2 regions of the Actinoplanes sp. NBRC 101535 genome follow, and region 1 is predicted to be linked to the other one. Evidence: riboswitches for the same ligand, from Rfam matches in the RefSeq annotation. Region 1 holds a riboswitch; the other holds the start of a gene.
The links. A riboswitch is a leader RNA that binds a small molecule or an ion and turns the genes downstream of it on or off. The one in region 1 is predicted to bind S-adenosylmethionine.
Positions count from the first base shown of each region.

Region 2: linked by a shared signal. The riboswitch ahead of thrC (threonine synthase) and the one ahead of QSK32_RS34850 (aminotransferase class V-fold PLP-dependent enzyme) in region 1 are both predicted to bind S-adenosylmethionine.

Region 1 is NZ_BSSY01000017.1:27,950-35,433, forward strand. Features, by position in the region: gene QSK32_RS34820 (MFS transporter) at 1-139, shown strand, start outside; gene QSK32_RS34825 (multicopper oxidase family protein) at 130-1,587, opposite strand; gene QSK32_RS34830 (sensor histidine kinase) at 1,750-2,793, shown strand; gene QSK32_RS34835 (response regulator) at 2,790-3,464, shown strand; gene QSK32_RS34840 (M20 family metallopeptidase) at 3,586-4,671, opposite strand; gene QSK32_RS34845 (DUF1684 domain-containing protein) at 4,681-5,466, opposite strand; SAM riboswitch class IV at 5,527-5,643, shown strand; gene QSK32_RS34850 (aminotransferase class V-fold PLP-dependent enzyme) at 5,660-6,886, shown strand; gene QSK32_RS34855 (putative bifunctional diguanylate cyclase/phosphodiesterase) at 6,952-7,484, shown strand, end outside.
Region 2 is NZ_BSSY01000026.1:39,835-47,318, forward strand. Features, by position in the region: gene QSK32_RS41580 (GNAT family N-acetyltransferase) at 385-888, shown strand; gene QSK32_RS41585 (hypothetical protein) at 906-1,346, shown strand; gene thrC (threonine synthase) at 1,522-2,802, opposite strand; SAM riboswitch class I at 2,814-2,950, opposite strand; gene QSK32_RS41595 (GNAT family N-acetyltransferase) at 3,306-4,208, opposite strand; gene QSK32_RS41600 (ABC transporter permease) at 4,251-5,117, opposite strand; gene QSK32_RS41605 (alpha/beta fold hydrolase) at 5,114-7,484, opposite strand, start outside.

The sequences.
Region 1 (7,484 bases):
GGCCGACCGCACCGGATCGTGGACGGCGAGCCTGGTCGCGCTGGCCGTGCTGGCGCTGCTCCAGGCCACCGCGGCCCTGGCGGCGGCGCTGGGCGACCGGCGCCGGGAGCCGCTGCCCGCGCTGTCGGCTCAGTCGTGATGGGTGTGCGCGACCGGGAGTGAGCGGGACACCCGGTCTTCGGTGCCGGGCGCGACCACGACGAACTGGCCCATCATCCCCTTGTCCTCGTGACGCAGGATGTGGCAGTGGTACATGTACGGGGTGACCGCGTCCGTGTGCGTCCCGAACCGCGCCGACAGCCGGACCGTCGCCTTCTTCGGGACGAAGACCGTGTCCTTCGGGCCGCGCTGATACTCCGGCGGCGGCGTCCCGTCGACGTCCAGGATGCGGAACGGCACCTCGTGGATGTGGAAGTTGTGGGCATAGGTGGTGTTGTCCAGTTCCCAGATCTCGTGGGCGCCGGCCGGGACCACCTCGTCGATGCGGGACAGGTCCATGTCCCGGTCGTTGATCTCCGAACCGGACAGGACGAACCGCCGCACGCGGGCACCGGCCGGCGGCGGAGTGGCGGGCGCGCCGCCGAGCGACTCGAGCAGGGCCGCCGATGCGGCCAGGGTCGCGGCGCCGACCACCTTCAGCAGCGGGAAGTCCTCCTCCTCGATGTCGTTCGCGGTGCTGCTGTCCTCGCCCCGGGAATCGAGGAGCAGCTGCTCGCCGGGCCGCACGGCGACCACGATCTCGGCCCGCTCGCCGGGACTCAGCTTGACCCGGTCCACGTCCACCGGGCGTTCCAGCAGCCCCAGATCACCGGCGATCACCCGGACCGGTCTCCCGTCCGTGAACCCGACCCGGTACACGCGGGCGTTCGACGCGTTGAGCAGGCGGAACCGGACCAGTGACGTCCGCGCCTCGAAGAACGGGTCGTACGTTCCGTTGATCAGGATCCGGTTGCCGAGGAAACCGAACGTGCCGCTCTCCACGCCGCCCTCGACGAGCGCCCCGTCCGCCGAGAACCGCTTGTCCTGGATGATCAGCGGGATGTCGTCGACGCCGTACCGGTCCGGCAGGTCCGGGCCGCCCGGCTCGTCGATCAGGAAGAGGCCGGCCAGCCCGCGGTAGACGTGCATCGCCGTCCGCTCGTGCGGATGCGGATGGAACCAGGTGGTGGCGGCCGCCTGCTCGATCGTCCACTCCGGCTGCCAGGTCGCCCCGGTCGCGATCGTCTGGTGCGGCCCGCCGTCCATCCGGGCCGGCAGCCGCATGCCGTGCCAGTGCAGCGTCGACACCTCGGGCAGCCGGTTCGTCACGATCATGCGGACCCGGTCGCCGCGGGTCGCCCGGATCACCGGTCCGAGATAGGCGCCGTTGATTCCCCACGTCGTGGTCACCGTGCCGGGAAGAAAGGAGGAACGGCCGTCCGCCCGCAATTCCAGAGCGAACTCCGTCGCACCGTCCGCGGATTTTCGGGAATCGGCAAGCGGGGGGATCCGAAGGCGATTCGTATAGGTGGGTTCGTGCGGTGGCGGTTCCGCGGAACACGCTGCCAGTCCTAACGTGCCGAGCAGCAGCACACTGCGTCGTTTCATCAAGGAATCCCCGTCCGCGAAGGTGTCGGTTCATCGTGTGCGGCATTCGTCATCGGCACATCGGGGATAAACCCGGCCGGGCTGAGCTGCGCTTTTGCGAATCGGGTACGCCGAAAGGCGCAGGGCGGCCGGGGGAGTGCGCTTCTCGCGTACCCTCCAGGGGTGTTGCTGCCTGTCGCGGTCGTCGTGCTGGACGTCGTCTGGGTGGCCGGAGCGTTTCCGGAGATGTGGCCGTTCGGGTGGCCGCTCGTCGTTGTCAGTGGTGCCGTCCTGGCGCTTCGGCGGCGTTATCCGGTGCTCACGCTGGTGGTGACGGCGGGGTGCGCGCTCGGCTACTACCCGGGCGGATTCCCGGACTCCCCGATGGGGATCGCGCTGCTCATCGCAGTGGCGGGCGTCGCTCGATATTGCCGTCGGCCGACGGCGATCGTGGCGGTCGCGCTGATTCTCGCGGCGTTTCTGGCGGTCGGCCGCCATGCTCGGATCGAGGACCATGCCGGCCTCGGAGTGGTGCTGCTGGCCGCGGTCGTGGTGGGCGAGTTGTGGCGGGACCGACAGGAACGGATCGACGCGGCCGGCCGGAGAGCCGGCGAGGCGGTCCTCGAGGAACGGCTGCGGATCGCCCGCGAACTGCACGACGTGGCCGCCCACCAGATCTCGCTGATCACCGTGCAGGCCGGGGCCGCGTTGCACCGCCGTGATCCGGACACCGCCTTCGCGGCGCTGGAGACCATCCGCGCGGCGAGTAGGGAGGCGCTGCGCGACATGCGCACGGTGCTGGGCGTGTTGCGACAGGTGGACGGGGCTGAGCCGGTGGCGCCGTCGCTGGCCGCGGTGGCCGGTCTGGTCGCTGCGGCGCAGGCTTCTGATCTTCGGGTACGCGTGACCGCACTCCCGCCCGGGCCGCTTCCCCCGGCGGTGGAGTCGGCCGGATACCGGATCGTGCAGGAGTCGCTGACGAACGTCCGGCGGCACGCGGCGGCGACCGAGGCGGTGGTGTCGGTGCGGCTGGCCGGGGGAGCGCTGGAGGTGGAGATCGTCGACAACGGGACGGCGGCCGGCGGTCATGTCGGGGCGGGGAACGGGATCCGGGGGATGACGGAACGCGCGGTGGCGTTGGGTGGCCGGTTGACCGCGGAACCGGTGGCCGGTGGTGGATTCCGGGTGCACGCGGTACTGCCCGTGTCGCCGGTGGAGGCGTCGTGATCCGGGTGCTGCTGGCGGACGATCAGACGCTCGTGCGGGCGGGATTCCGGTCGATCCTCGGCGGCGAGGACGACATCGCGGTGGTGGCCGAGGCCGGGGACGGCGCGGCGGCGGTGGACCTGACGCTGCGGGAACGACCGGACGTGGTGCTGATGGACGTGCGGATGCCGGTGCTGGACGGCCTCGAGGCGACCCGGCGCATCGTCACGGATCCGCGCCTGACCGCCGTCAAGGTGGTCATCCTGACCACTTTTGATCACGACGAGTACGTGTACGGGGCGCTGCGCGGCGGCGCCAGCGGTTTCCTGGTGAAGGACATCGAACCGGTCGACCTGATCCGCGGCGTCCGGGTGGTGGCGGCCGGCGACGCCCTGCTCGCGCCGTCGGTGACCCGGCGGCTGATCGCGGAGTTCACCCGCCGTCCCGTCCCGGCGTCCCCGGTGCCGGCGGCCGGGGCGGGACGGTTGACACCGCGGGAGGACGAGATCGCCGCCCTGGTCGCGACCGGACTGTCCAACGACGAGATCGGGGCGGCGCTCGCGATCAGCCCGGCGACGGTGAAGACGCACGTCACGCGGGTGCTCGCCAAACTGGACCTGCGGGACCGGGCGCAGCTGGTCGTCTGGTCCTACGAGACCGGCCGGGTCCGCCCCGGCGAGCGCCGATCCTGAACCGTCAGCGGCGGCGACCCAGTGCGGAACGGTTCCGGAGGTGAGCCCGGGACGCCCGGATTGCGGGGTGCGGTAGGCGAACCCGGGACGGTCGGATTGCGGGTCGAAGGGGGACGCCGCTTCACGCGTACCCCCACGAGAGCAGGAACGTGCGCAGCGCGTCGTGGTAAGGGCGCAGTGACCGCAGGTCGACGTATTCGTGCGGGCCGTGCTGTCCGTCGCCGGCCGGACCGAAGATGCACGCGTCCACACCGCGCGCCGAGTAGAACCGGCCGTCCGCCGCGCCGTGTTTGCGCAGCAGGGAGCCGTCGTAGCCGACGGACTGCGCGGCCTGCTGCAGGAGCCGGACCGGGGCGCTGTCCGGATTCGCATAGTGCGGCGCGCCCAGCCCCTCGATCGTGACGTCCACCGCCGGCCCGGTGATCGCGGCGAGGTGGGCGACGATCTCGGCGGGTTCACGGCCGGTGAAGTCGGTGTCGTGCGGCGGGAAGCGGACGTCGAGCCAGGCCTGTGCGTCGGCGGGCACGATGTTCGCGGCCGTGTTCGACGTCGTGATGGAAGCGACGTTGACCGTGGTGGTCCAGGCCTCGGCGTCCGGAACTGGATAGCGCGCGACCACCCGGCTGACCGCGTCCACCACGGTGAGCAGGGCGTTCTCGCCGAGCCACGGGTACGCGGCGTGGGCCGTGCGACCGGTCGCGGTCAGCCGGGCCCGCAGGATGCCCTTGGAGGCGGCCACCACCCGCAGCGCGCTCTGCTCGCCGATCACCACGAACCGGGCGGTGACACCCGCGGCGACCTGGTGGCCGGTGCCGTCGAAACCGCCCACCTCCTCGTCGGTGACCAGCTGCAACCCGACCGGGTAGGGCAGGGTGCGGGCCACGTCGCGGAACACCGTGGCCATCACCAGCGCGGCGACCTTCATGTCCTGGGCGCCGCGCCCGTAGAGGCGGTCGCCGTCGCGACGGGCGGCGAACTGGGACGGTTTGCCGGGTACCACGTCCAGGTGCGCGTTCAGGATGACCTGCGGCCGGTCGCCGGTGGTCAGCAGCGCGCTGGGTTTGCCGTTCGCGACGAAGTGCCGGGTGTCGAAACCCGGCCCGACGAGGTCGAGCACCAGGTCGAGGGCGTGCCGCAGGTCGGCGGGACGGTCCGCGGTGGAGCGGATGCCGATCAGCTCCACCGCGGGTGCGACGAGTTCCTCCACCGAGGCAGGCTAACTCGGCTTCTTCTCGCCCGCCTCCACCGCGATCGGCAGCCGGTTGCCCTGCGGGGGCAGCGGGCAGGTCGCGAATTCGGTGTACGCGCACGGCAGATTGGTGGCCCGGTTGAAGTCCACCGTCACGGTGCCGTCGGCGGCCGGGGCGGCGACCTGGACGCTGCGGTTCGCGGCGTAGGTGGTGACGCCCGAGGTCTCGTCGGTGAACAGCACCGAGAGGGTGCCCGGGGTGTGCCCGTTGAAGGCGACCAGCTCGTGGTCGACGCCGTCGACGGTGAAGGTGATCACGCCGGGGGATTCGTAGACGTGTTCGATGCCTTCGGCCACGGAACCGACGGGGTAGGGGCGCGGTTCGTCAAACGCCCGGAAATCCCCGGAGATGACCCACTTCTCGTCTGCGGGATAGGCCGGGGTGCCGTCGTAGGCCTTCAGGACCGGGCCGGCGGGATCGCGGGGGCGAACCACGTCGAACCCACCACGACTTGCCACCTCAATCCGGATATTTCCGTATTCAACCGTGACGTCGCCTTTGTCGGGAATCTTGCCGAAGGCGAAGCTGCCCGACACCGGACTGCCGTCGACGATGATCTCCTCACCATCGTCCAGCGTCACCGCGGGCCCGGACGGCCCGGTGCTCCACGACCCCGGCACTCCGTCGAACCGCTGCGGGGTCTCCGTCAGCCAGTGCAGACCGGTGATGGCGAGAAAACCGTGCGGGGAGGCACGCCGCTGCTCGTGGGCGTCGTGCCACGTCTCCCACTCCTGCTGGAACGTGATCGTCATGCGTTGAGCCTAATCACTACTTGTTGAGGGGGTAATACACGTCTGCTACGGTCGTCGCCAGGTCATGAGTGCCAGCGGAAAGCCCCGGCTTGCTGGCCGGCAACCCTTGCAGTTCGCGATGGGGTGCCCCGGGTGAAGACCGGGCCGCGCATCGCCCGATGCCGGCAAGAGGCGAACCCGTGGAGGCGCGGTCATGCCATTGTTGGATGTCATCGGTGAAGATCTGAAGGTCGCTCTGCCGTCCGGCGAGCTCACGCGTTTCGTGCACCTCGACTACGCCGCGTCCGCCCCCTGTGTGCGGGCAGCCGCCGACGCGGTGCAGGACCTGCTGCCGCGCTACGGCAGCGTGCACCGGGGCACCGGGGTGCGGTCCCAGGCCTCCACCCTGGCGTACGAGCTGGCCCGCGACGTGGTCGCCGAGTTCGTCGGCGCCCGCCCCGGCGACACGGTGATCTTCACCCGGAACACCACGGACGCGCTCAACCTGCTGGCCCGGGCACTGCCGGCCGGGACCACGACACTCCAGTTCTCCGGCGAGCACCACGCGAACCTGCTGCCCTGGCCGAACCCGGTGCGGCTGCCCACCCCGTCGTCGCCCGCGGAGGCGGTCACGCTGCTCACCGCGGCGCTGGCCACCGTCACCGGTCCGGCCGTGCTCACCGTGACCGGTGCGAGCAACGTGACCGGGGAGGTCTGGCCGGTCCGTGAGCTGGCCGACGTCGCGCACGCCCACGGCGTCCGGGTGGTCGTCGACGCCGCCCAGCTGGCCCCGCACCGGGCCGTCGACCTGGACGAGTTGGGCGCCGACTACCTCGCGTTCTCCGGCCACAAGCTGTACGCCCCGTTCGGTGCCGGTGTGCTGGCCGGCCGCGCCGACTGGCTGGACGCCGCCGAGCCGTACCTCGCCGGTGGTGGCGCCAGCGCCGTCGTCGGTGACGTCCCCGGCGAGCTGACCTGGGCGACCGGCGCGGCCCGGCACGAGGGCGGCACCCCGAACCTGCTCGGCGCGGTGGCCATCGCGGCCGTCGCCGAGGCCCTGGCCGCCGCCGACCGGGACGCCCTGCACGCCCACGAGCAGGCCCTGCTGACCCGGCTGCGGGAGGGCCTGGCCGGGGTGCCCGGCGCGGTCGAGGTCAGCGTCTTCGGCCCGGACCAGCCCCGGGTCGGCATCGTCTCGCTGGCCCTGCCCGGCCACGACCCGGCCGACGTGGCGCTGCGCCTGGGCCGGGATCACGGGATCGGGGTCCGCGCCGGTCAGTTCTGTGCCCACCCGCTGGTGCGGCGGCTGACCGGGAGTGCCACGACGGGCAGTTGTGGTGACGGCGCGACCGGGCTCCTGCGGGCCAGTTTCGGCATCGGCAGCGACGTCGAGGACGTGGACCGCTTCGTCGCAGGCCTCGCGGCGGTCCTTCGCACCTGATCCGCTACCCGTGTTGGCCTTCCCTGGCCGCCGAACCCGCCGAAGAGACAATCGTGGCGGGGTGGATGACGTGGCTGTGGGACAGGCTCCCGGTCGGCGGCGGGCTTCGGGACGAGGACTGGGCACGCCGGCACCGGCTGCTGACGGTGCTGCTCGCCGTCATCATGGTGATCCTCACGGTGTTCGGCGCGTTCCGTCCCGACACCGGCCCCACCCTGCTGGTCACCGACGGCCTCATCCTCACGTCCGTGCTGGTGGGAACCCGGTCCTGGTCCCGCCGGTTACGGTCGGTCGCGGTCGCGCTGGGCTACGCGGTGGCGTGTGGCGGTTTCGTCTCGCTCAGCGGCGGTCTGACCGAATCGCACTTCTCGTTCTTCGTCGCGGTGGCGGCGCTCGCGCTGTACCGCGACTGGGCGCCGTTCGGCGTGTTCCTGATCGCCACCACCCTGCACCACTCGGTGTTCGGGGTGCTCGTCAGCGAGCACACGTACGACCACAGCAGTGCCCAGAACCACCCGTTCACCTGGGCCCTGCTGCACGGTGCCGCGGTGCTCTTCGCGGCCGGCTTCCAGGTCGTCCAGTGGAGCCTGACCGAGGC
Region 2 (7,484 bases), on a different contig from region 1:
GACCTGTTCGGCCCCGCTCTCCGCATGTTGAGGAACGTCTGTGGACGTCACCACCTGGCGATGTGACGTCCTCAGGCCGAGCCGGAAAGCCCGCGACGACCGGTTTCGTGCCGAAGCGCCGATGGCAACGCCCCGGACGGAACCCCACCGTCCCGACCTGCTGGCACTCACGTGGCGCGAGTGCCAATCACTTGTTTAGCACTCCCCCAGGCCGAGTGCAAGGAAGCCCATCTTCCCGCGAAACTCGCGAGCCGTGTTCGGTTTCCCTGCAAAGATCTTGAACGCCCAGCTCAGGCGTGCGACGCCCTCCGAACAGGGGCGGGAAAAGTTCGGTTTACGTCAACCTGGTTGCCGCCCGGCACTGGGAGCGGTAGTGAGTACGGTATGGACAACTGGACGGTTCGGCGGGTCACCCCGGAGGACGCGGGACGGATGCGAGCCCTGCGCCTGGAGATGCTCGCGGACAGTCCGCTCGCGTTCCTGGAGACGCTCGCCCAGGCCGCGGCCCGGCCGCACGAGAGTTACCGGCAGCGGATCGTGCAGGCGGCCTTCGGATCGGGGACGGCACAGTTCATCGCCGACCCGGGCGGCCCGCTGATCGGGCACGCCGGCGGCACCACCCTGGCCGACGAGCCGGGCTGCACGGTGGTCTTCGCGGTCTACCTCACCCCGGCCTACCGGGGTGGCAAGGTGCTGGCGCAGATGGTCGACGCGGTGGCCGACTGGTCGGTGGCGTCCGGGCGTGACGAGCTGATGCTCGAGGTGGTGGTCGGCAACGACCGGGCCGTCCGGGCGTACGAGAAACTGGGTTTCGCCGACACCGGTGTCCGCCTGCCGCACCCGACCGTCCCGGAGCTCACCGAGCTACAAATGCGCCGTAAAGCATGAAAAATCGCCTCAGAAGCGTGGTCAACACCTTGAACGGCACCACCGCCGCCGGCCTACTGATCGCCGTCGCCGCCGGTTCACGGATCCGAAGGGCCCCGGACGGCATCCTGATCGCCGAGAACTACCGCTTCCGGACGCCCGCGGCATCCTGCTTCACGGTCGGCTCAGTGATCATCACGAGGCACAGCGCCGAGTGGCTGCTGGACGACAGACGATCCGCCCTGCTGGCCCACGAGACCCACCACACGGCCCAGTACGCGATCCTGGGCCCACTGTTCTGGCCGGCCTATTGGCTGGCCTGCGGGTATTCGATCTGCGTCACGCCGTCGTTCGGCGCCCGGAACGTCTTCGAGAAGCGGGCCGGCCTGCGCGAGGGCGGTTATCCCGAGGATCTGCCGCTGCGCACATGGCTGAAGTTTGGTCGGGAGGACGGACGCACAGCACCTCCTGGCACGTAGCCATTGGGTCAGCACTGGGTCGTTGGGTCCCTCGAGATTGTCGCCAAGCTCAGGTGAGGGGCCTCGTACGGCGTCGCGTCCTCCCGCGCATGCATCTTGCACGTTTTTCTAGACGCCCCGCAAGTCCTCGAAGGAGGGAATCTTCAACAACCGGCAGGACACCGATTACGGACAGCTATCCCAGCAGTCCGGCCTCGCGGGCGCCGCGCAGCGACGGCTTGATGGTGTGGGTGGGTCCAACCTGGCCGGCCACCGCGTCGAGCGTCTTCAGGCCCTCGCCGGTGTTGTAGACCACCGTCTCCTTCGACGGGTCCAGCCTGCCGCTCGCCACCAGCTTCTTGAGCACCGCCACCGTGGTGCCGCCGGCGGTCTCGGCGAACACGCCGGTCGTCTCGGCCAGCAGCCGGATGCCGTCGCGGATCTCGTCGTCGTTCGCGTAGTCCATCCAGCCGCCGGTGCGCTTGACGGCTTCGATCGCGTACGGGCCGGCCGCCGGGTCGCCGATGTTGAGCGACTTGGCGATGCCGGTCGGCTTCACTGGGGTGATCACATCGGTGTCGGCGTGCAGGGCGACGGCGATCGGGTTACAGCCCTCGGACTGCGCACCGAACACGGTCCAGCCGCCCTCGGGCGCCGTGGCCAGTCCGATCTCGACCAGCTCGCTGAACGCCTTGTCCACCTTGGTGAGCAGTTCACCGGACGCCATCGGGATGACGACCTGGGCCGGGATGCGCCAGCCCAGCTGCTCGGCGACCTCGTACCCCAGGGTCTTGGAGCCCTCGGCGTAGAACGGACGGACGTTCACGTTCACGAACGCGGTGTCCTCGAACTCGTCGGTCTCCACGAGCTCACTGCAGAGCCGGTTGACGTCGTCGTAGGAACCTTCGATCGCGACCAGCTCACCCCCGTACACCGCGGTGGTGATGATCTTGCCCTGCTCCAGGTCGGAGGGGATGAAGACGATGCTCGGCACCCCGGCCCGGGCCGCGTGGGCGGCGACCGAGTTGGCCAGATTGCCCGTCGAGGCGCACGAGAACCGCTTGAAGCCCAGCTCCTTGGCGGCGGTCAGCGCCACCGACACGACCCGGTCCTTGAACGAGTGCGTCGGGTTCTGCGAGTCGTCCTTCACCCACAGCGGCGCGCTCAGACCGATCGCCTCGGCCAGCGCGGGCGCGGCGACCAGCGGGGTCAGACCGGGGTCGAGCGTCACCCGGGTGTCCGGGTTCTGCCCGGCCGGAAGCAGCCCGGCGTAGCGCCAGATGTTCTGCGGACCCGCCTCGATCTGGGCCCGGGTCACCCGCGCGAGCGCCGCCTCGTCATAGGCGACCTCGAGCGGGCCGAAACATTCGTAACAAGCGTGCTGCGCGGCGAGCGGGTATTCGGCACCACACGCGCGGCAGATCAGCCCACGGGCCGGAGATTCGGTGGAGACAGGTGCACTGACGGCAGACGTCATCGAGGCCTTCCCTCTCATCTTTCCCCGCGGCGACCTGCCGAAACGGGGACGGAATTAGCACCTGCCGCGCGCGGCCTCGTCATCGAGACATGCACGGTGGTTGCCGGGGCTTCGTCGGGCCGTATCCCTCTGCCCCTCTGGATGAGGTATTCAGTTGTTACCGCCACCTTACGACGCCCTCTCGGGATCCTCGAAGATGATTCCCGAGGTGTGAGCGAGTTATCGACGGTCAGCGCCAAAATACGAGCAAAACACTTCAAAAGCTTAAGAACCATGTCGTAGCGGGGTGGTGGGTACAGACCGTCGCTCCCGCCGAGGGCCCGGCGACTCCCGCTGGCCGCTACGCGTCCAACCCGCGAGAGCCACCGGGCGGCCTGCGTGAGTGGTGACGCCCGAAAAACCCAGACACGTTCCGTGGTAAGGGCACGAAGCCCATCCGCATGGTGACCTCAGCCGCACTCAGCGCCGCACATCACCACGCGGATGCCGGGCAGGAACCTTGACTAGAGGGTGATCACGCCGGAGAACTGGCGGGCGATCGGCCGGTAGCCGAGACGGGCGTTGACGGCGAGCATGGCGACGTTGGACTCGTCATTGGCGGTGTAGGCGACCGTCACCCCGTGTTCGGCCGCCCGCAGCAGAGCCGCCGTCTTCGCCGCCAGAGCCACGCCACGCCCCCGGAACGCGGGAACGGTGGCGGTCATGTCGGACCAGGCGCGGTGACCGTCCCGCAGGATCAGGGAGTACCCGATCGGGTCGTCCCCGGCCATCGCAACCGTGCTCGCGGACCGATCCAGATCAGGGTTGTCCCAGACGTCCTGCCGCCACGAGTCGAACGGGATCGGAGCCGTGGGCGTGTCACCGGGTTCGTCGGCGGTGGCCAGCCGGTCGGCCGCATACAGATCGTGGGCGGAGATGTCGATCAGCGGAACGAGCCGGATCCCCACGGGCGGCACCGGCGGGGAGACGAGGGGGCTCAGGTCGAGGGCGGAGTAGCGCACCTCGCGGGTCGGCTCCAAGCCGCGGCGGCGGGCGAAGTCGAGCGCCTCCGGGGTGGTCAGCGCGGCCGTGCGGCGGATGCCGATCGAACGCAGATGATCGGTGACCGCGGTGAACAGGGCGCCGCCGATGCCCCGGCACCGATACGACGGGTGCACCTGGAGTTGGAGGATCTGGCCGAAGTCCGGTTCGGCGGAGCCCAGATTGCGCAGGCCGGCCACCCAGCCGACCACCTCGCCGGCACGGACCGCCACGAAACAACCCCACTGCTCGGCCGTCGGCGGTGCGGTGATGGTGTGCCTGGTGGCGTGCTCACCGCGTACCAGATAAGGGTGGATCTCGGCTCGGAGAGCGACCACCCCGGCGGCGTCACCGGACCGCGCGGCCCGGATCTCGAAGTTCGGCATCGCGCTCGATCTTCGAAGTCCCGGACCGCGGGGTCAACGCATTTACGAGGTGACGTCCTTGCGGGTGAAGCGGTAGAACGCCACCGACCAGAAGATCGTCGCGTAGACGACCGCGGAGATCGCCCCCTTGGCCAGGTCCTCGGTCTGGATCGGGGTGGAGAGCAGCCCCATCCAGGCGTCGTTGTAGTGCGACGGCAGCGCGTTGCGGATCGTCCCGAGCGCCTCGATCTGGTCCAGGATGCTGGACAGGATCCAGAGCAGCACCGCGCCGCCGACCGCGCCCAGCGCCGCGTCGGTCAGCACCGACAGCAGGAACGCCAGGCCCGCGACGACCAGCAGGGTGACCGCGAAGTACGCCAGGATGCCCAGCAGCCGCAGCACACCCTCACCCGGTGGGATCTCCGCCGCGATGCTGCTGCCCAGCGGACCCCAGCCGTAGCGGATCGTGCCGAGCAGCATCCCGGTTCCGGCCAGCAGGAAGAGCGCCACCAGGGAGTATCCGGCGGCCACGATCAGCTTGACGCCGAGCAGCCGTGCCCGCGGCACCGGAATCGCCAGCAGGTATCGCAGGCTGCCCCAGGAGGCCTCGCTGGCGACCGTGTCGCCGAAGCACAACGCCACGACCACGACCAGCAGGAAGCTCGACGAGACGGCCAGGCAGAACAGGGTGAAGTTCAGTCCGCCGGAGGTGGCCAGGTCGGCCAGGCTGCTGAACGCGCCCCCGCCGCCACCGCCGTCGTCGTCGCGCCGGTCGGTGTCGAACTCGAAGGCCAGCAGGATGATCACCGGCAGCAGCACCATGAAGCCCAGGGCCAGCTGGGTCCGCCGCCGGGACGCCTGACGCCGCACCTCCGCCCAGATCGGCATGGTGCGTGACGCCTTGTAGCCGGTCGCCGCCGAGGCGCTCATCGGTCTCCACTTCCCCGCGAATTGTCGCCCACCAGGGCCAGGAACGCGTCCTCGAGACGCCGGCGCGGCACCAGACGTTCCACGCCGATGCCCGCGCCCACCAGCGAGGCGACCACCTCGGAGCGAGGCGTGCCGTTGGTGTCCACGATCAGTCCGCTCGTGCCCTCGGTGCCGAGCGTGGTCACGCCCAGCTCTTCCAGGACCCGGGTCGCGGCCGGCACGTCGGTCACGTCGACCTGCACCGACGGCGAGTCGCCGACGATGTCGCCGACCGGGCCGGACGCCACGATCCGGCCCTTGTTGACCACCACCGCGTGCGTGCAGGTCTGTTCCACCTCGGCGAGCAGGTGACTGGAGACCAGCACCGCCCGGCCGTCGGTGGCGTACCGCTGCAACACCCGGCGCATCTCGGCGATCTGCGGCGGGTCCAGCCCGTCGGTCGGCTCGTCGAGCACCAGCAGTTCGGGCAGGCCGAGCATGGCCTGGGCGATGGCGAGACGCTGCCGCATGCCGTGGCTGTACTTGCGGGTCCGGCGGTGCACCGAGTCACCCAGTCCGGCGATCTCCAGCGCCTCGTCGAACCGGGCGTCCTCCCACGGCCGGCCGGTGGCCCGCCAGTACGCCCTCAGGTTCTCGTAGCCGCTCAGGTGCGGCAGGAAGCCGGGGCCCTCGACGAGCGCGCCGACCCGGGACAGGATGGGTGCGCCCGGAACCAGACGGTGGCCGAAGACGTAGATCTCGCCCTTGGTCGGCTGGGTCAGGCCCATCAGCACCCGCAGCGTGGTGGTCTTGCCCGCGCCGTTGGGTCCGAGCAGGCCGACGACCTGGCCGCGCTGGACCGTGAAGCTGATCTCCTGGACCGCCACGAAGCCGTCCCCGTACGCCTTGCGCAGCCCGAACACCGCGAGCGGGGTGTCCGCGTACTCCTCGGTGACGGTGCTCTCCCGGCGGCGCTGCCGCAGGTGGCGGATCAGCAGGATCAGGGCCAGTCCGAGCAGGATCGCCCCGACCACGCCGGCGAGCACCCACCACCAGATGGTGCCGGCGTCGGCGATCCGGGTGCCGGCCAGCGTCGGCAGGGTCAGCACGGGGTCGACCGCGACGGCGTAGACGGCCGGGGCGGCCGGGGTGAGGTAGGCCTGGTCGCTGGTGGCGACGACGACCTTCAGGGTGTGGCCGGCCTCGATCCGCCGGACGATCGCCGGCAGGGTCACGGTGACCGGCTGCGCCTGGTCGATGGTGGCGGGCAGGCCGGTGAGCCGGACCGGGGCGACCAGGCCCGCGCTGAGCGTGGACGCACCGTTCTGGTCGACGTCGTACAGCTTGACGAAGACGGTGGCCTCACCGGTCGGCGAGGCGACCCGCAGGCGGACCGTGGGCGCGCCGCCCGCTTCGATCGCGCCGGTGATCGCGGCGGACGGGAAGCTCGCGTTCTGCCCCGGCACGTCGGCGGCGACACCCCCGCTGAGCAGCGAGGACAGTCGGCTGGTCAGGCCGGGCAGCGAGGAGATCGCGCCCGGGTTGCCGTTCGGCGGGTTGGCGATCTGCTGCGCCTCACCGGTCAGGGTCACCTCGGTGGAGCCGGTGCCGCCCAGTCCGGGGTACGCCCCCGCGGAGTAGCCGTTGGTGACCAGGCCGCGGTCGGTGGCGCTGTAGCCGGCCACCCGGGACCAGGTGAAGTCGTCGCCGGGCGCGTCACCGTCACCCTTGAGGTAGTGGTTCAGCCACTGGACCGTCAGGTATTCGATCCGGTCGGAGTCGGTGGTCGGTCCGGTGCCGCCGTCGTGGCCGCCGGTGAACCAGGCGACTTTGACCGGGGTGCCGGTCGCGGCGATGCCACGGGCGTTGGCGTCCGCCTCGGAGAGCGGGAACAGGCTGTCGACGGCTCCCTGGACCAGCAGCGTCGGCGCTTTGATCTTGTCGAGGACGGCGGCCGGGCTGGACTGCGCCAGCAGCGCCAGGGTCGCCTCGTCGGGGGTGCCCGCGGTGGCCATCTGCAGGTACGCCGCGCAGATCGCCTCGGAGAACCGTCCGCAGGCGGGGTTGGTCGTCTCCGGGCCGCCGCCGGTGCCGGCGCCGCCCGGGCCGGGCGCCTCCTCGCCGCCGCCGGTCAGGTTGGTGACCGCGGATTCGCCGGTCGCCGCGCCGTTGCCGAAGAACATCCCGGCCCAGGCCTTCTTGAACACACCGGTCACCGTGGTGTCCGCGGACTGCGGCAGGAACGCCCGGCCCAGGTCGTTCCAGGTGATCGACGGGACGATCGCGTCGACCCGCTGGTCCTGGCCGGCCAGGAGCAGGGCGAGGGCCCCGCCGTACGAGCCGCCGACCACGCCGACCTTGGGGTCGCCGGCGGCGTCGGTGGCCACC